Regions from separate parts of the Mucilaginibacter sp. BGA-UO-ETr-C110 genome, predicted to be linked through region 3. Evidence: riboswitches for the same ligand, from Rfam matches in the RefSeq annotation. Region 3 holds a riboswitch; each other region holds the start of a gene.
What was found. A riboswitch is a leader RNA that binds a small molecule or an ion and turns the genes downstream of it on or off. The one in region 3 is predicted to bind cobalamin.
Positions count from the first base shown of each region.

Region 1 (6,499 bases), 980 kb from region 3:
CCACAGCGGTAGGATCAGGCGGCAACAGGGGTTTATCCTGCTCCGGAATAGGTTGGGCATCCTTTCTACAGGCGCTGTAGCCCAGAATGATACATCCAAGCAGCAGATATTTGAAGAGTTGTATATTTTTCATAGCAGATACTTAAAATGTTGAACTTATGGTGAAGCGATAATTGCGCCCCGGCAAAGGGAAATTGTATATCACGTCGTAATATTGATTAAGCAGGTTATTGACCTCAGCTGTAAGCCTGATCTTATGCTTGTTGAACCGGGTGGCATAGGTAAAGCCTATGTCGTGCGTATACCATGGCGGCATATAATTGGCCGCTTCATGATATTTTTGATTATACCTTTCGCCGGTATAGATATAGCTGTAGGTGAAGGCCAGTTTATGCCACTCCGCACCTATCAATACCGAACCGCTGTTTACGGGAGTATAGGGTATTTGCTGGTTATAATTAATATCGGTTTTATCGGTTACATCAACCGATTGCTGGTAGGTGTAGGATATACCGGCATTTAGTACCGCATCATGCCATAACTGCCATGTAGCCTGTGCGTTTACCTCAGCTCCTTTAATATGTACTTTACCCAAGTTAATGATCGACCAGCGACCAAGATCAGCCCCGGGTACGGCTACTATTTTATCCTTTACCTGGTTGTAATAAGCATCGGCCTGTACCGCGAAATAGATCAACGTTTGCTGATGCAGGGTTCTGTTATAGGTAAAACCTACATCATACTGCTTGTTAAATTCGGGCTTTACAGCAGCGTAACCAACAAAAGTGTAGTACAGGTCATTAAAAGTAGGCAACCGAAAAATGCTCTTATAAAAGCCTCGCAGTCTGAAATCAGGATTTTCCGTCGGCTGCCAGGATACCAGCACAGCAGGCGTATACTCGTTGCGATTATCTGCATTAGCCAGGATCGGTACTTTGTCTCGAACGAAGGTACCCAGCACATTAGCCTGCAAATTAAAGCGCGCAAAATGCAATTCGGTAGCCAGAGCTGTTAACAATTGATTACGGATCGGCGGTACAAAAGCGTATTTGGCCGAGTCGTTCTCCGTAATATGTAAAGTGCTCCACTCGTAATCGGCAGAGAGGGCTACATCCCAGAACTTACTGACTTTGTATTTATTAGCTACCGAAAAGTAAAGCTCATTTTCATAATAGCGGTCGTTCAGCAACCCTGTAGTTGTTGTGATATCTGGATTAGTATAATGACTGTAGGTATTGGCATATTTGGCGATAAGCATCAGACTGTACCGGTTGCCAAAGTTTTTGTTATAGGTAGATTGGACGAAAATATCCCTGTCCCACAGACGTTCATGCGAATCAAACTTGTTGGATACGATAGCGGCTGGTAAACCCCTTGCGGAGTTGTACAGATATCCTTTTACCGCCCATTTACTGCTATCCTGGAGTTTACCGTTTAAGCCCAGCTCCACGCGCTCCGAGGCGATATCGCTATTTTGCCGTACCGCAGTAGTATCATAAACCCCATTGGTATACCGGAATTTATAGCGCCCATTGGCATGCACAAACTCAGTACTGATGGTACTATAGGTATTGTTACTCAGCTTGTATTGCCAAAAGAACGATGGATCAACTAAACCCGACGACCCGGTTTTAAAACTCACCTTACCGGTTGAGCGGCTGCTATCCTCAAAATGTGGCTGGCGCGAAGCAAGGTAAATAGCGCTCCCCGAAGCAAAACCCTTGGCAGGCTGAAATATGGTACCTTTCTGGGCGTTGTACAGAGCTATTTCCTGAATATTGTCCAGGGAGAATTTACCCAGATCAACCTGGCCATTTTGCGAATTGCCAAACTCCACTCCATCATAAAAAACACCTACGTGGTTACTTCCCAGGCTGCGTACATTAATGGTTTTCAGACCGCCTACTCCGCCATAATCCTTGAGTTGCACGCCCGAAAAATAGCGAATGGCGTCGGCTACCGAAAAGCTATTCAGCTTTTCAAGCTCTGCTCCTTTTAGTATTTGCAGTGGTGTGGCCGAGGTATTTCGCGATGAGATCCTGCCTGCCCGAACGGAAACTTCTTTCAGATGGTGGCTTTTGACGGTATCCGCAGTCAATTTCTGGCGACTGGTATCTGCTACCTGCGCCCGGGCGTTACCACAAAATAGGCCCTGTATCGCCGTAAGGCAAATAAAAAGCGTCAGGAAGCACAAATACTTGTACAGGTGTTGCAATACGTTCTGTTCGTAAAAAAATTAAACAAACAGCAAACAGGGTACAATAAATGGAAATACACACTACGTGAGGTATCTTCATTCCAGCTTCAATCCCCGAAAGCTATGAATACATATAATGCAATGGCAGGTCTTCTGACTTACTCCCCGTCTACCCGGCCTTCCCGTCGCGATCATATCGAAACAGTGGCTAAAGAATGGATAGCGGTTAACAGAGCTTACAGCTGCGGGACAGTTCCGGAATTACACCGGATTCCCTTTTAATCCGGAAACCTTAAAGGCTTCGGGAACCAAAAGCGACGCAAATATAGAAATAAAAAATGCAAGGAATTTTATTTTAGTATCCCTCCGGGAGGTGATGGAAAAGTCGGTGATCTATTTCAGAAAAACTTTTTAAACCTTAAATTTTAACACTTTTCTGATCAAAAGCAGGGTAAAAACGCTTAAAAATTGATTCAAAAACATCGATTTTAACACTTTTTAACAAATTTTAACACGATTTTGATGAGTTTTTAAAACTTTAAAAAGTATTAATTTATTGATTATCAAATAACTAAATAAAAAACGATTGGTTTTGGTCTTGTTTTATCCTTAACCAAACAGCCCGGATGTCTGCTAAAAGACATCCGGGCTGCTGTTGATATAAATATACGAAAATTCGGGCAGATATACCTTATCATTTTTCAATTCCCTCGTAGAAACCCCTCCCGTGGGAGGGAATCGCACCAGGCCAAAGCTTTTAAATTTATAATGTCTTTTCAATACTCCACTGTCGCTGGAGCAGGGCGGATCAAAAGACGAATAATTCTTTCCATAATGTAACCTGGATCGTTTTTTAGTGGTCGTAGGTGACAAATAACTTAAAAATGCTGATCCGACTGCCACACCCGAAGTTTTTAAAAGCTCTTTTCTTATTCCTTATTGTTTGTAGCGGTGGTTTTGCTCAAAACATCACTCAGGCCCAATTCAACGCCATAGATTCCATCATGAAGTCTTATTACAGGCCGGCAGAACCTGGTGCATCCATTGTGGTGGCAAAAGATGGCAAAATTGTGTTCAGTAAGGGTTATGGCATGGCAAACATCGAACAACATACCCCTATTTCAACCGCGAGTGTTTTCAGAATGGGATCAATGACTAAACAGTTTACAGCTATCGCGATCTTAATGCTTGTACAAAAAGGGCAATTGAGTTTAGACGACCGCCTCAGTAAATTTTATCCAGAGCAGTTTAAAAACGATCACGGCATCACCATCAGGCATTTGCTTGGCCATACCTCAGGCATCAAAGATTACATCACCATTCCCGAGGTAAGAGCTTATGCCACCCGCAAAATAAAGCCGCAGGACATTATCGCCATTATAGCTCAATCTCCGCTTGATTTTGAGCCCGGAACCGATTATACCTACAGTAATTCCGGGTATTTTATATTGGGCGGGATCTTAGAACAAATAACAGGCATACCCTACCCCGAATTTATCACCAAAAACATCCTGGAGCCATTGAAAATGCAACATACTTCATACGAAGACCCTGCGCAGATCATAGCGGACAGAGCATCGGGGTATTACCGCAGAGCTGAGGGATTTATTAATGCACCCTATATAGACATGTCGGTTATCTTTTCTGCCGGTGCTTTGCTCACCAGTCCGGAGGATATGGTTAAGTGGGACGAATCGCTTTACCTCCATTCCTTGGTCAATGCTCAGTATATAAAAATGGCTCTGGAACCTCAGCAGCTCCATAACGGAGATCATACCGACTATGGCTTCGGATTCCGGATGGCCGCCGTAAACGGCATCAGCTCTATCGAACATGGCGGCGGCATCTTCGGCTTTCAATGCTATGGGATCAGGGTAGCATCTGCCCACGTTTATGTTTTGGTCATGACCAATTTTGAAGGGAAGAACAAATACGATGTGGCTTGCGCCCAGGTAGCAGCCATTGCCATTGGTAAACCCTATAGTCAGAATAAATACATCACCATGTCAAAAGCAGAGCTTGCCGAATTCACCGGGAAATTTACAGGAAAAGATAAGCTGATCAGGAGCATTTTTGTAAAGAACGACAGTCTGTTTTATCAGGATGATAAGGTAATAACCCCACTAATTCCGATAACGCGAGATACTTTTAAAATGGATGGAACCTTTGACGACCGGATCACTTTCCTCAGAGAGAACAATAAAATAACCGCTCTTTATGTGAAACCCAGAAGGCAAATGGGCATCATGATGTCTATTGTCAAAGATTGACCACGAGGTCTAAGGGTGTCATGCTGAGCACCGTCGAAGCATGGTGGGTAGGCCTCTGCGCTCGACCCTTCGACGGGGCTCAGGGTGACACCCGTGTTTTTCCGTTGCAAGAGCTTAAACGTCAGCCGTAACCGCTTTCATTTTACGCAACGCCGTTTGGGCTACCCGCAGGGCGTCCTGCGCATAATAGCTTTTGTTGAATACCTCGCAGGATATGATGAGCGGCTTTTCCGGATGTTTTACCAGTTGCAGAATCCGTTTTAGCGGCGCTACGCCATCGCCGGGATATACGCGGTCGGGTTCTGATATAACATCAGGCTTTATTCCTGATGGATAATCATTTACATGAAATATCTCCAGCGCAGGTTTACCCACCAACTGCAGACTTTCAACCGCCGATTGCCCTTTGTATATATGGAACACATCCAGCAATACCCGGGCATCGGGATGCCCGCTTTGCAGGGCCACATATAACACCTGGCTGATGTGTTTCAGGTTTACAGATCCACCCCACATTTCCAGCTGCGGGACAACGCCGATATCCTTGCCCATGGCCAGGATAGTGTTATAGCGTTCTGTAACGACATCGAGGTTGATGATATCACCTTTAGTTGCGCCAGCCGGTGGGGCGGCAATACGCTTGCAACCTAATTTGGCCAGCAAGTCCATTTCACCCTGTAGCTGGGTCAAGGCATGTTTACGGATAGCCTCATCATCCACTATCCATTGGGCAAAGCCAATGGCATTTTGAATGGTGATGCCCAGGCCATCGACAATCTTTTTGGCTTCGGTTACCGAGCCCCCGGTTTTCAAATAAGCTTGCAAAGTATCCAGCCAGATCTCCACCGAAGTAAAGCCGGCTTTGGCAGCTGTTTCCAGCTCTTTTATAAAACCCAGATTTTGCCCACGGATGGTACTCATGTTTAAAGAGTACTCAAAGCCGCGTCCGTTTTTATCAACCTTAATAGCTGCCTCCGCACTGTTCCCGACAACCGCAGCCCCTGCTGCTATACTTAAAGTTTTCAATGCGGTTCTCCTGGTTAAATATTTGAAATTCATTTACTTATTTTAATTTTTTAAACTTTTGATATAAGCTATGGTAACCGGCAATTGCTTGCTATATGACGGACTTTCATCTTCGATAAAATAATGTTTGATGCCTGCCTTTTTCGCCGCCTTCAGCACTTCGGGGATATTGATTTGCCCGGTTCCCAGGGCTACATCGTTCCGGGTATCGGTACCACCGGTGAGGTCGTTGGCCACTCCTTTGCGGATATCTTTCAGGTGCATCAGTTTCATACGCGAGGGGTATTTGTTGATGAGTTGCGCCGGATCCTGCCCGCCATGAAACGACCACAGGATATCGATCTCAAACGATACATATCGTGGGTCGGTATTTTTGGCGATATAATCAAACAGCGTCCCATCCCCGTATTTACCAAACTCATAGCCATGGTTATGGTAACAAAAGGTCAGTCCGTTATTCTTGAGGATTTTGCCTACCCGGTTAAAATCGGCAGCAGCTTTTTTGGCATCTTCCAGCGTAAACTCTTTTTTATGCGGTATCCAGGCTACCATTACATAGCTTGCACCCAGGGTTTTAGCCAGTTTAACTACAGCCAGCGGATCTTTAACAATATCGTCATAACCTGCCCCAACGGATGGGATCTTGATGCCGCGCTCGTCACAAAGCTTTTTAAATTCTTCCTTGGGCATATCTTTTGGCCCCTCACCTTCCAGCTCGGTTATACCCAGGGCTTTAATGGTGTCCAACACCGCAACGGTAGTTTTGGGCATACTGCTGCGAAAGGTATAGGCCTGCACGCCTATCGCATTGGTAAAAAGTGGCTTACCACTTTGGGCAAAAGCCGAAGATGTGAGTGCCAGGCAGGCGGTTAAAATGATGGTATATTTTTTCATAATTCTATTGCTGTTATAGTTTTCCCTATGTCATTGCGAGGAGGTACGACGAAGCAATCTCGTAGCTATTCATATTCATGAGAACGCGAGGAGATTGCCGCGCTGCGCTCGC
Region 1 covers NZ_JCAQPB010000002.1:2,353,142-2,359,640, forward strand. The annotation lists gene AC57BQ_RS10545 (YncE family protein) at 1-133, opposite strand, end outside; gene AC57BQ_RS10550 (TonB-dependent receptor plug domain-containing protein) at 143-2,215, opposite strand; cobalamin riboswitch at 2,324-2,525, opposite strand; gene AC57BQ_RS10555 (serine hydrolase domain-containing protein) at 3,082-4,467, shown strand; gene AC57BQ_RS10560 (sugar phosphate isomerase/epimerase family protein) at 4,582-5,526, opposite strand; gene AC57BQ_RS10565 (TIM barrel protein) at 5,536-6,387, opposite strand.
Region 1: another riboswitch for cobalamin. It lies ahead of AC57BQ_RS10550 (TonB-dependent receptor plug domain-containing protein); the one in region 3 lies ahead of metE (5-methyltetrahydropteroyltriglutamate--homocysteine S-methyltransferase).

Region 2 (6,499 bases), 1.8 Mb from region 3:
TATACCGTTGCAAAAAACACAGTTGAAAAAGGTTTACAGTACGCATATCGTGACCGTAAAACCAAAAAAAGAGAGTTCAGAGCTTTATGGATACAGCGTATTAACGCAGGTGCCCGTCAGCACGGAATTTCTTACTCTCAATTAATAGGTAAATTAGCAGCAAAAGAAATCGGTTTAAACCGTAAAGTATTAGCTGATTTAGCGATGAATCATCCTGATGCTTTCAAAGCCGTAATTGATGCAGTAAAATAATATAAAATACTAATAATTAGTATTTTACAAAACAAAAGAGGTCGCAATTTGCGGCCTCTTTTGTTTTGTTGGTAGTTAAAGTATGATCACCGTTGGTGTAAATTCTTCACTGTCGTTATCAAGATCCATGTACTGTTTAAAGTTTTGTACATCCTTATCAACCATCCTTTTAAATACGGGGTTTAATATTTTAGCAATGCCTGTACCCAGTCCACCGGCAGGTGGCTGATAGCTGATAACGACATCAACAATAGTTCCCATACCATCCGGCGTATCCTGAAAACGTACTTTACCTGCGTTGTTGATCATAGAATCAGGCAGGGAGCTCCAGCCGATCATCTCATTGGGTTCATCCTTTACAATTTCGGCATGCCAGCTTACCGTTGCCACACCGGCAGGGAGTTTTAAAACCCAATAGGAGTAGGTGGGGTCTATGGTTTCTACACTTTCCAAATGTTTCATAAACAGAGGTAAATTATCCAGCTTACGCCAAAAATCATATACCTTATGCCGGGGTTTATCAACTGTAAACGACGAGCGGATATTGATATTAACCGGGTTGGTTGAAAGTTTGCCTATGCGCTTGTACAATTCACAATGACCGGTAATGCCACGGCTTAACAGGTAACCACCAGCTCCCAATTTAACAACACTGCTTAACGGACTGGAGAAAAGATTTTTAAAACCGGATAAACCCAATTTTACACCACCAATGATAGATGTATATCGCTCTGGCCATTTCAGGTTTACGCGGTCATCACCGTAAAGTACAGGGAAATTATCAGTATATTTTACAATTGTAGTTGCCATAGTATTGTTTAAATGATTGTAGAATTTAAACAGTATACCCCAAGCTAAGTTTTTTTTAAATGAAGTTATTTTACCGGAACGTAATTAAATTTAAACTGAGTTAAATTAGGTTGGTGCTTTTTGGGTCTTTTCAACTCATACTGATATATAGCACGCCCCAGGTTTTTTAAAAATGGAAGGCAAACTGTAGCATATTCATATTTATTATCGTTATAAACCCCATCCTCGTTTGATTGTACAACCGCAGTAAGTAAAAACTCTACATTGTTTTTAAAGTCGATGAAGTAGGCGTTATCAATATCATATCCATAACTGTCACCCACCTTATTAAATATCCTGATATTGGGTTCAATTGTGGCAGTGCTGTCGCCACCATAATATAAGAACTTGCAGTATGCCGGGAAATATTCTGGTCGGTTGTAGGTTGGTTTTATGTTTTCGGTAGGAAACGTACTCATGTAGCGATATATAAAGGCGTAATCGGCAGGAGTAAGGTTGTACCGCTGATCTACCGGGAATGTTTGCGGGAAAAGCAATCTTTTTAAGACTTGTTGCTGATCGGCAATGGAGTATACATTCTTTTCGCTCAGATTAAAAGGCTTATTCACCAGGCGATCGCTGCTATCGAGATAGGCCTTACCCATGATCATATTATCCAGATGCATGGGATAGCTCAAGCTATCATATAAGGCTTTTTTGTGATAAACTGCCTGGTTTCCATTATAAAAAGTGATAGGGTTAGTGTGCCGGGTATTTTCGCCTGCATCGCCTACAGAAAGTCGTCCTACAATACGGGTATGATACAACTGGTATTTTTTAAGTTTACGATTGATCTCCTCGCGGCCAACAAATTCATATAAGCGATTGAAAGCGTCGTTATCACTCACCAGCAATATCTTTTTGATATAATTCGCAATACTGGGCAATCCATTAGCTGATGAAGTGTCTGTTTTTACCCTGGTTTGCTTGGCAAAGGCACTGTCGGTGATCATGACTGATTTTTGGGTTAAGCCTTTAATGTGCAGCTCATGAAGCTTTTCGAGCGCGAAAATGGCCGTTGGTAATTTAACTGTGCTTGCAGGATAAAAATAATGTTTAGCGTTTAGGTGATAACTATATGATTTAAAATGAGGTATATTGTTTTTATCCCGATCGATCTGCGTGTAAAGTATTTGTACCTCATTTTGGGTAGGGTGGTTCAGTATTCCACTAAATAGCTCTGGACGACTCTGTAAAAGTCCCTTTAAAAAAATGGTATCAGGTTGCTGGGCAAAGCAGGGAATAACAGTGATTATGAATAGCAGAAGTGTAGTGTACAATTTCATTATCATAAATATACAGATTGTTACTTTGTGGTTGTTAATACTTATCCTACTTTTGTTGCGCTTTAGGTTTCATATGGTTTATTCCCATAAATGAATTAAAAGGGAATACGGTGAAGAATCCGTAACTGTCCCGCAGCTGTAAGCTCTTTAACCATTGTCCATTCTTATTGCCACTGTCCTTGAAATAAAAGAGGATGGGAAGGCAGGACAACGTGGGGAGTAAGTCAGAACACCTGCCCAGGCACTTATATTATTCACAGCTTTCGGGGATTGAAGCTTGAATGTGAATGCTCTTCGTTTAGCGTATTTTCATTTGACTGATTCGTAGCTGTTGTATAATGTAAGTTGATAGCAAACATTATTTAATTATTATATCAGGTTATATGAAGAAAATTTACTTTAAAAGTATTTTAGGAGTTGGACTATTGCATACTACTTTGCTGGCGGCTACGGTGCAGGCACAGGATACTACCCGTTTGCTAAATAACGTAGTAGTTACCGCCACCCGCTCACCCAAAAAGCTGTCGGATATTGGTAGGGTAGTTACAGTAATCTCAGCCAAACAGATCAGCCAATCACAGGGAAAATCGTTGCCGCAGTTATTAAATACGGTGGCCGGTCTGTCATTTCCCGGAGCTCAGAATGCGCCGGGTATCGCTACCTCAATTTTTCTCCGAGGCGCTTCTACAGGAAATACGTTGATTTTGGTTGATGGCTTCCCGGTAAACAACGCCTCAGGTATAGATGGTAGTTATGATCTGAATGCTTTTTCATTGGATATGATAGACCATATCGAAATTCTAAAAGGAAGCGAATCAACCTTATATGGTTCAGACGCGGTAGCTGGTGTTATCAATATCATTACTAAAAAAGCAATGGGCCAGGGACTTAAAGGTAGCTTGCAATTAATGGGCGGTAGTTATAATACCTTCAAAGAGTCGGCATCTTTAAATGGAACTGTAAATAGAACTGGGATAGCTGTTAATATTTCCAATTCCGATTCCAGAGGTTTTGCAGCAGCAACAGATACAACAGGCAAAGGCAATTTTAAAAAAGATGGCTTTCATCAGCGCTCTGCAAGTATCAATATCAACCAGGCGATTTCCAGTAAATTTAGCCTGAATGGAAATCTGCAAACAAGTTATACATCGGGTGATTTGCCTTATGGAGCATTTACCGACGATCAAAATTACACCTATAATAACACGTTTTTATTTGGTGGAGTAGGAGCTAAACTCCTATTGCCCAAAGGAACATTGAATTTCAAGGTATCACAAAATACAGTTTGGAATAATTTTAAAAACTGGCCTACCGACAATGATTCTACACATCAGGTAACTAAAAATATAGGGCGAATTACCAATGCCGAAGTTGTTTTAAACCAGGAATTGGGCAGATATTTTGATATTACCAGTGGAGCAAGTTTTAAGTATAGCAACACTACGCAATATAGTTTATATGAATCAACTGGCTATCACCCGGGTGCCAGTACCATTGCTGATGATTTAGCTCATAATAATATATTCAGCGCTTATACCTCCCTGTTTTTTAAGAGTGACATTTTCCACATGGAATTGGGTGGACGATATAACCACCATAGTACTTATGGCGATAATTTTACCTATACCATCAACCCGTCTTTGTTCCTGGCCGACCAATTTAAAATTTTCGGGTCAATAGCTTCGGCTTATAAATCACCAACATTGTATCAATTATACTCTCAGTACGGTAATTTAAAGCTAAAACCTGAAACTACTACATCATACGAGGCCGGTTTCGATTGGGAGATCGTAAGAGGCGCTCTGACATTCAATACCCAATTTTATAAACGCAATGCCAAAGATGTGATCTATTTCTTTACAGAGTCTGTTTCTCCTTTTGCTTCTTTTTATCAAAATGGTCAGTTTCAAAAAGATAAAGGCTTTGAGAGCGAATTGAATTATCATTCCCGCTATTTTAACGCTTCCGCTTATTATTCTTATGTAACCGGCAAGCTAACGGATGAAAACGGTCTACAAACAGCTAATCTTTACCGGAGGCCAAAAAGCACATTCGGGCTTAATTTTACCTATCAGGTTATTGATGATTTCTCCTTTGGTGTAAATTACAAATATACCGGTAACCGTACCGATCAAAACTTTGCTACTTATCCCTCTACCATAGTTACTTTAAAACACTATAATCTGGCCGACTTACATCTGGAGTTAAAGGCAACCAAGAATTTGCGTGTGTTTGGTGATTTAAATAACGTATTAGATCAGAAGTATACCGACTGGCTGGGCTACAATACCATGGGTATCAATTTTATGCTTGGAGCTAAATACCAGTTTAATTAACGGCTTTTTATTTAGTACATTTATAAGTAATTTTACGGCATAAATTTGAATCATGAACTCAAAAGATAATACAACCCGCAATATTGTGCTGATACTAACCATTGTAGTGGTGGCTGCATTTAGATTGCTTGCCTACAAGTATAAGGATCTGAGTAATTTTAATCCTGTAGGAGCTATTGCACTGTTTGGTGGCGCATACTTTACCAGTAAATGGAAGAGCTATGTTACCGTATTACTTGCCTTGTTTACTACCGACGTTATTCTTAACTATTTATATACCTCCAAGATAACGATATGGTATGAAGGTATTATAGGAGTATATGTGAGTTTTGCACTGATGGTACTTTTAGGTACTATGATAAAAAAGGTACGTGTAGTAAATGTACTTTTAGCTTCATTAGCATCGGTTTTGATACATTGGTTAATTACCGATCTGCCATGGCTTTATACAACATCTAATCTTTACCCGCATACCTTGGCCGGTTATGGCACATCATTAGTAAATGCTATTCCGTTTGAGTATAACATGATCTATGGTAACCTGGTGTTTGGGCTTATTTTATTTGGCGGCTTTGAACTGGCTAAAACCAGATACAGCTTTTTACGCACAAAAAAACAACTGGCACTTTAAGCTAAATAACTAATACAGAAAAGCGATTTGCCACCAGGGCAGGTCGCTTTTTTTATGGATATATAATTTTAGATACCAATGAAGAAACTGGTAGTATTAACAGGGGCAGGCATCAGCGCTGAGAGTGGTTTAAAGACCTTCAGGGACAGCGACGGGCTATGGGAGGGTTACAATATAGAAGACGTGGCTACACCGCAGGCATGGCAGCGTAATCCGGCTATAGTACAGCAGTTTTATAACGAGCGCCGCAAATCTGTGCTCGAGGCCAAACCCAATGCCGCCCATTACGCCCTGGCTCAACTCGAAGCAAGATACCAGGTAACCATCATCACCCAAAATATAGATGATCTGCACGAACGCGCGGGTTCCACTAATGTAATGCACCTGCATGGTATTATTACCCGTTCGCAGTCAAGTATCGACCCTGAGCTTACTTACCCCATTGACGGCTGGGAGATCAGGATGAATGAAGTATGCGAATTAGGCTCTCCCCTGAGGGCTCATGTGGTTTGGTTTGGCGAGGATGTACCTATGATAGGTCCCGCGGCGCGTATTTGTGCCGACGCGGATATTTTTATGCTTGTAGGTTCATCTTTGGCAGTATATCCAGCTGCCGGACTGATCAGCTATGTGCGTCCGGAGATCCCGAGATATATTATCGATCCAAAGATACCGGATGTAAGTGTGAGGGGCCAATTGATCAAAATACAGGAGAGGGCTACAGTGGGTGTGCCCACATTAGTTGATCAGCTTTTGAAAAAACAGTAATTCAAAGGGTAGAGCGGGCCCTCTGAAATTGGGTTTACATGGTTTACATAATTTATGGTTTACATTTGTTTATTTAATTGATAGTCAAATAGTTAATTTTTATTTTCGTCAAATATTGGGTTTACAGTGTAAACCATAATATTCTCTGCGAAATACCATTGGGAACAAGGGTTTTTGGAATATAGACTTTGGGAACAAAGAACAAGGACTTTGAGAACAAGCATCCAAGGATAAACACAATGAAGACATTTCAAAAATCCTTGCTCCATATATAAATCGTTAATTAATGAAAAAGTGCATATTCAATTGGAGCGGGGGCAAGGACAGCGCCTTAGCATTATACCATTGCCTGCAAAACCCCGATCTGGAGATCAAAT
Region 2 covers NZ_JCAQPB010000002.1:1,493,460-1,499,958, forward strand. The annotation lists gene rplT (50S ribosomal protein L20) at 1-252, shown strand, start outside; gene AC57BQ_RS07315 (SRPBCC family protein) at 328-1,062, opposite strand; gene AC57BQ_RS07320 (serine hydrolase) at 1,128-2,387, opposite strand; cobalamin riboswitch at 2,435-2,642, shown strand; gene AC57BQ_RS07325 (TonB-dependent receptor plug domain-containing protein) at 2,771-4,723, shown strand; gene AC57BQ_RS07330 (DUF6580 family putative transport protein) at 4,776-5,354, shown strand; gene AC57BQ_RS07335 (SIR2 family NAD-dependent protein deacylase) at 5,433-6,122, shown strand; gene AC57BQ_RS07340 (Dph6-related ATP pyrophosphatase) at 6,409-6,499, shown strand, end outside.
Region 2: another riboswitch for cobalamin. It lies ahead of AC57BQ_RS07325 (TonB-dependent receptor plug domain-containing protein); the one in region 3 lies ahead of metE (5-methyltetrahydropteroyltriglutamate--homocysteine S-methyltransferase).

Region 3 (6,499 bases):
GCTGGAACTGATCGACACCACTATCGTTAACGTCTCCATCCCCCAGATACAGGGTAACCTGGGCGCCACCATTACCGATGCCGCCTGGGTGGTTACCGGCTACAGTGTGGCCAATGTGATCATCCTGCCCATGTCGGGCTGGCTGGGAAGTTTCTTCGGACGTAAAAACTACTTTTTAACCTCCATCATTGTATTTACCATAGCCTCTTTTTTATGCGGCAACGCGCACAGCCTGTCTGAGCTGGTGATGTTTAGGATATTGCAGGGCCTGGCCGGTGGTGGACTCATCTCTACCGCGCAAGCCATCCTGTTGGAAACCTGGCCGCCTAACCAGGTGGGTACGGCTACCGCTTTATTTGGTTTGGGCGCCATAGTTGGTCCAACCATTGGGCCAACTATAGGTGGTTATATTACCGACCATGCCGCCTGGCGCTGGATATTTTACGTGAATATACCCGTAGGCGCCCTGGCTGCTACCTGTACCTATATGTTTGTGAGGGCCACCCCAAGCGACGGTAAAGGAAAACCGATTGACTGGTGGGGAATAGCCTTATTGGCAATAGCCGTAGGGAGTCTGCAAACCATATTGGAAAAAGGAGAGGACGAAGATTGGTTTGCTACGCCTTATATCACCGTTTTAACCGTAACAGCTGTTTTTGGTTTGCTGCTATTTATATGGCGCGAGCTGAGTACCGAATACCCGATCATTAATTTCAAGATCATGCGGCACCGGAGTTTCTCGGCTGGTATGGTCACCTCCTTTATTCTGGGTGTGGGCTTATATGGCTCTACCTTTGTATTCCCGGTATTTTGCCAGGGGCTGTTGGGCTTTTCGGCACAGCAAACCGGCGAAATATTATTCCCGGGAGGGATGTTCACCATTGTGATGATGCCTTTTGTGGGGATTATGCTCAATAAGGGGATCCCGGCCCAGTTTATGGCCACCATAGGGATGCTGCTGTTCTTTGTGTTTTCGGCCATGCTGAGCCACTCTACCTTATCATCCGGTATTGGCGATTTTTTCTGGCCATTGGCTATCCGTGGTGTTGGGTTGTCATTGCTTTTTGTGCCGCTCACAACGCTGGCTATCGGCGGTCTAAAAGGGCAGGAAGTAGGGCAGGGTACCGGCTTAAACAATATGATGCGGCAATTGGGCGGCTCATTTGGTATAGCTGGTTTAAATACCATGATCCACATACGGCAGGCCGTGCACCGCAATAACCTGCTGGTGAATATCAACTCTTACAATCCTTTTTATAACGACAGGTTTAACGGCTACATCCAGGCTTTTATAGCTAAAGGCAAATCTATCAGCGATGCCACACGTATGGCTTATGGCGCTATAGAAGGCGCTGTACAAAAACAAAGCACGCTTTTAAGTTATAATGATGCTTATTGGATAGTGGGCATCGTGATGCTGTGTGCCATTCCAATGGTTTATTTAGCGCCATTTGTGAAAGGACAAAAAGCTGTATCCGATTCGCATTAAGCGTTTAATTGTGGCTGCTAATTTGTTGGCTAATGGTTAGCTTTACACCATTAACACCAAAATGACAGCAACCACTGAACTATCAACAGAAGAAAAAATAAAAGACGCGGCCAGGAGGATCTTTACTAAGAAAGGCTTCCTGGCTACTACCATCAGGGATATCGCTACCGAAGCGGATATCAATGTGGCATCTATAAATTACTACTTCCGTAGTAAAGAAAATCTTTTTGCTTTTATTATGGACGAAACCATCAAAAAGCTTTTCGACAAGATAGAACCGGTACTGAATGATGAAGGCACCAGCGTTACCGAAAAAATAGAACTTTGTGTAGGTTATTACATCGACCAGGTACTGGAAAATCCCGACTTTATCTTTTTTATGGTGAGCGAAGTAATGGGTGGCTTAACCAAATTACCGATGATCGATAATATGAAACTGCTGGTTAACTCGCATTTTGCCAGGCAGTTGCGTGCGTTAAAAACAAACGGCGATATCAATTATCACCCGGTTAATCTGTTCTGGAATATCACCGGCATGATCATGTCGCCATTCCTGAGTCGGCCTCAGATGTTACATTTAGGTTATTTTACCTCCGATGAATTTTTTGAGCTGATGCAGGAGCGCAAAAAACTCATCCCGCTTTGGATGAAGCTGATCATTAAAGGCTGATCGGGTATATAAGATTCAAAACTGTTTCGGTACGGTAACCACTGCACCAGCCAATTCATCATTAACGCTAACGGCGCAGGCCAGTACGTTTTTTACGCCATGGTGATAGCCATTACGGATCTGTACCAGGCAGGTACCACAACTACCCATACCACTGCATAAACCAAAACCAGGAATAGCCAGCTGATCGGAAATCAGCGTCATGAGGCTGTAGTATTGATTGGGGTAGGTCTGTACCTCGGTAGTGTGGCCCTGGTAGGATACTTTAAACAGGATGATGTTTTCTGTTGTTGGCATTTGAAACGTAAATATCAGAAGAAATATCTTTTTTACCGTTTCAGACTAAATAACATTACTGAATGCCCGAACCATCATAAATCAATTTTCCATCTGGCGAAAATATCATGAAAACAAATTTTGCCATTTTCACGCCGTCCTTTTTGATGTATTTGGGTAATATGCCCACAGCATAATCATCAATGTATGAGGTGATCGCAAAATTTCCGTCAGGGAGTTTTGTCCAGTTGTTCTCTCTTCTTTCACCTGCTTTAATTGTAAACCACCACATTTGCCGGGCGTCGAGTTTCTTTAAATAATCCTCGGCTTTTTGATTATTCCAGCTATAATAGCCATGAAAAGAATGTCCGCTTCTATTTAAAAAAGCGATGGTACATCCCGGTTTTGCCATACAGCTATCTATCATAAACGCAGGGCTTTTTAAAAAAGTAGTAAGCGTATCTTCGGCAAAGCGGGTTAGTCTCATTAACTCATCTTTTTTAGCAATATGCAGTACGCCATTAATAATAATATGTTTATTGAGTTTTATTGGATTAAAAGAATAGGTAGAACTATCCGCGTTATAGCGATCTGCTTTGATTATATTAAAATGCTGCCGAATATATTTGAAATTCTCTGGTGCAAGCTCTTGCCAGCGCAGACGTTCAAATGCATCACGGGCGTGTAAAAAATCTGCATAGTCATAAATACTGCGATATACGCGTTCACCCGCCATACGGTGATGTATAACACCTGTAGCATTTATAAAAAATTTGTTGATACTCAAATCGTAAGTAGATACGTCGTTAACCCGCCATGGCATCATATATTGTGTTTGTGCGGTAGTGATCACCTTAACTGTATCGCCTTGTTTTTTCACGATCTCCATAACAGAGTAGGGATAGTCATCTGTCCAGAAATCATGTTGTATAGTGTCTAACAAACGATAAAGCTTTGCCGGGGTATCAAAAAAGGAATGAAACAATCGTACGCGCTTTGCATCCATCCCTTTCAGGTAGGCGGTATCAATCTGTTGGGTGAGTTTGGGGATAGATAGGTGCAGGTCGGCTGGATTAAACTTAGGCTTAATTTTACTGATAGCTTGCAGTAGTAAATTGATGGAATCCTGTGGGATGGTTTTTATAAAGCGGTGTTCTACGCTATCCCTATGTTCTATCATTTTTTTAGGGTCGCGTACTCTGGGGTTCATTCGCTGATATTGTTCACGCACCTGGTAACTTTCCCATTGCCCGTTCCGGAGTATCAGGTCATAATCATTACGGAAAAAAGAGCTGAGATAACTGGCCCCATCAACCATGTGAATTTTAGCTATATCATTGATGGAAACATTGACCTGGGCAGAGGCTATACCTGTAGTAGAAATTAAAAACAGGAAAATAAAAATAAGACGTATACGCATAAGGTTTGGCTAATATCGGGATAACGATGATCTATCCTAAATTATTTTAGCGGGTGTGAATTAAACATCGCAGTACTTAAAAATTTCCACTAAAAAATTATCCTAGGGCAATTTCCTACACGCCCGACCTTGTTTTCCACTATCATGTTGCATTAAAACCTATATTTGTTGTAATAAAGTTCTTTACTTTTTTTCAGCAGTGTGGTTTCCTGCCTTTACCGGGCAGGGATTAATAAGGAACCGTGTGCAAATCACGGGCTGTCGCGCAACTGTAAGTAACCATAAAAAATTGATGCCTTTTACCAGGTCCATTGTCCCGACTCATCGGGATGAGAAGGATGGCAGCAATGTTACAAGCCAGGATACTTGCCCCACTGTATAAAAGACAATGCTTTCGCGTTTTGAAGCAGTAGTCAAAGAAAAAGAATAGCGCTATAGGCAATCATCTGCGTGTAGGTTATGCTTTTGCCTTTTATTACCATTTCCCGAAAGCATACCGAAAACCGTAAGGAGCATTAATTCAATTTAATGTTTAACCAAAAAAGTTTTATGCGTATGCTCAAAAACAATCTCGGGTATCCTCGTGTAGGTGCCCTCCGTGAACTTAAAAAGGCCAATGAGGCGTACTGGGCGGGCCAATTTACCCGCGACGAGCTGTTTGCCGTTGCCCGTAAGCTCCGTATCAGTAATTGGCAAACCCAGGTTGATGCCGGTATCGACCTGATCCCCTGTAACGATTTTAGCTTTTATGACCAGGTATTGGATACTTCGCTCATGCTGGGCGTTATCCCGGAACGTTACACCCCTGTTTTAACCCAAAACAAAGCCAATACCGAGATCGACCTGTATTTTGCCATGGCCCGCGGTTATCAAAAGGATGGCCTGGATGTAACCGCCATGGAAATGACCAAATGGTTTGATACCAACTACCACTACATTGTGCCCGAGTTTGTACAAAACCAACAGTTCAGGTTGTTTTCTGAAAAAGTGTTTGATGAGTTTACCCTTGCCAAACAACATACCGGCAGTGCCACGCCCAAGCCGGTATTGATCGGTCCGGTAAGCTACCTGTTGCTGGGTAAAGAGAAACAGGCGGGTTTTAACAAGATCGATCTGATCAAAAAACTGGTGCCGGTTTATATCGAAGTGCTGAAGCGACTGAAAGAATACGGTGCTGTTTGGGTACAGCTGGATGAGCCCTTCCTGGCGCTTGATCTGACCCAGGCCGAAAAAGACGCCTTTGTTTATGCCTACGCAGAGATCAGCAAACACTGCCCTGATATCAAAGTGTTGCTCACCACTTATTTTGAAAGTCTGAAGGATAATACCCAACTGGCGGTAAACCTGCCGGTAAGTGCCCTGCATATCGACCTGGTGCGTGCCCCGCAGCAACTGGACGAGGTGCTTACCCTGCTACCCAAAAAGCTAAGCCTGTCGTTAGGCGTCATCGACGGCCGTAACATCTGGAAAAATGATTATATCAAATCTATATCGCACATCAAAAAAGCCATTGCTGTATTGGGTAAAGACAGGGTGATCATAGCGCCAAGCTGCTCATTGCTGCATACTCCGTTTGATCTTGACCTGGAAACTACCATCAATACCGAGATCAAAAACTGGATGGCCTTTGCCAAACAAAAGCTGAATGAGGTTAATGAGCTGGCTCAGATCATCGAAGGCGACAACGATCTGTTGCAAACCAACATTCAAGCTATCAGCAGCCGCAATCTGTCAAAACTGATCCATAAACAGGAGATCAAACAACGTACAGCCGCTATCACTGATGCCGACGCGCGCCGGGACAGTCCATTCAGTGCTCGTCAAAAAATACAACAGCAGCGTTTTAAATTACCCCTGTACCCTACAACTACCATAGGCTCATTCCCTCAAACCAATGATATTCGCACGCTGCGTGCACGTCTCAAAAAAGGTGAGCTAACCGAAGCTCAATACGACGAACAAATAGAAAAAGCCACTATCGAAGCTATTCGCTGGCAGGAAGAGATCGACTTAGACGTATTGGTGCACGGTGAATTTGAACGTAACGACATGGTGGAGTACTTTGGTGAACGTTTGGATGGTTTCCTGTTCACCAAAAACGGTTGGGTGCAAAGCTACGGCAGCCGCTGTGTTAAACCACCGGTTATTTATGGTGATGTGAGTCGCCCGGCAGATATGACGGTGCGCTGGAGCAGCTTTGCACAGGCTAATACCGACAGGTTGATGAAAGGTATGCTCACCGGCCCTGTTACCATATTGCAATGGTCGTTTGTGCGCGATGATCAGCCCCGGTCCGAAACCACTTACCAGATAGCCCTGGCTATCCGTGACGAGGTGGTAGCGCTGGAAAGAGCAGATATCAAAGTGATCCAGATAGATGAACCCGCCATACGTGAAGGTTTACCCTTACGCAAAAAAGATTGGGAAAGCTACCTAAACTGGGCGGTGCGGGCCTTTCGGATATCGGCCAGCGGGGTTAAGGACGAAACACAGATCCACACCCACATGTGCTATAGCGAATTTAATGATATCATTGGAAACATCGCCGATATGGACGCCGATGTGATCACGATAGAAACCTCGCGCTCGCAAATGGAATTGCTTAACGCTTTTGCCGATTTTAAATATCCCAATGAAATTGGTC
Region 3 covers NZ_JCAQPB010000002.1:3,331,808-3,338,306, reverse strand. The annotation lists gene AC57BQ_RS14530 (DHA2 family efflux MFS transporter permease subunit) at 1-1,489, shown strand, start outside; gene AC57BQ_RS14525 (TetR/AcrR family transcriptional regulator) at 1,551-2,159, shown strand; gene AC57BQ_RS14520 (hypothetical protein) at 2,175-2,456, opposite strand; gene AC57BQ_RS14515 (hypothetical protein) at 2,512-3,855, opposite strand; cobalamin riboswitch at 4,041-4,243, shown strand; gene metE (5-methyltetrahydropteroyltriglutamate--homocysteine S-methyltransferase) at 4,411-6,499, shown strand, end outside.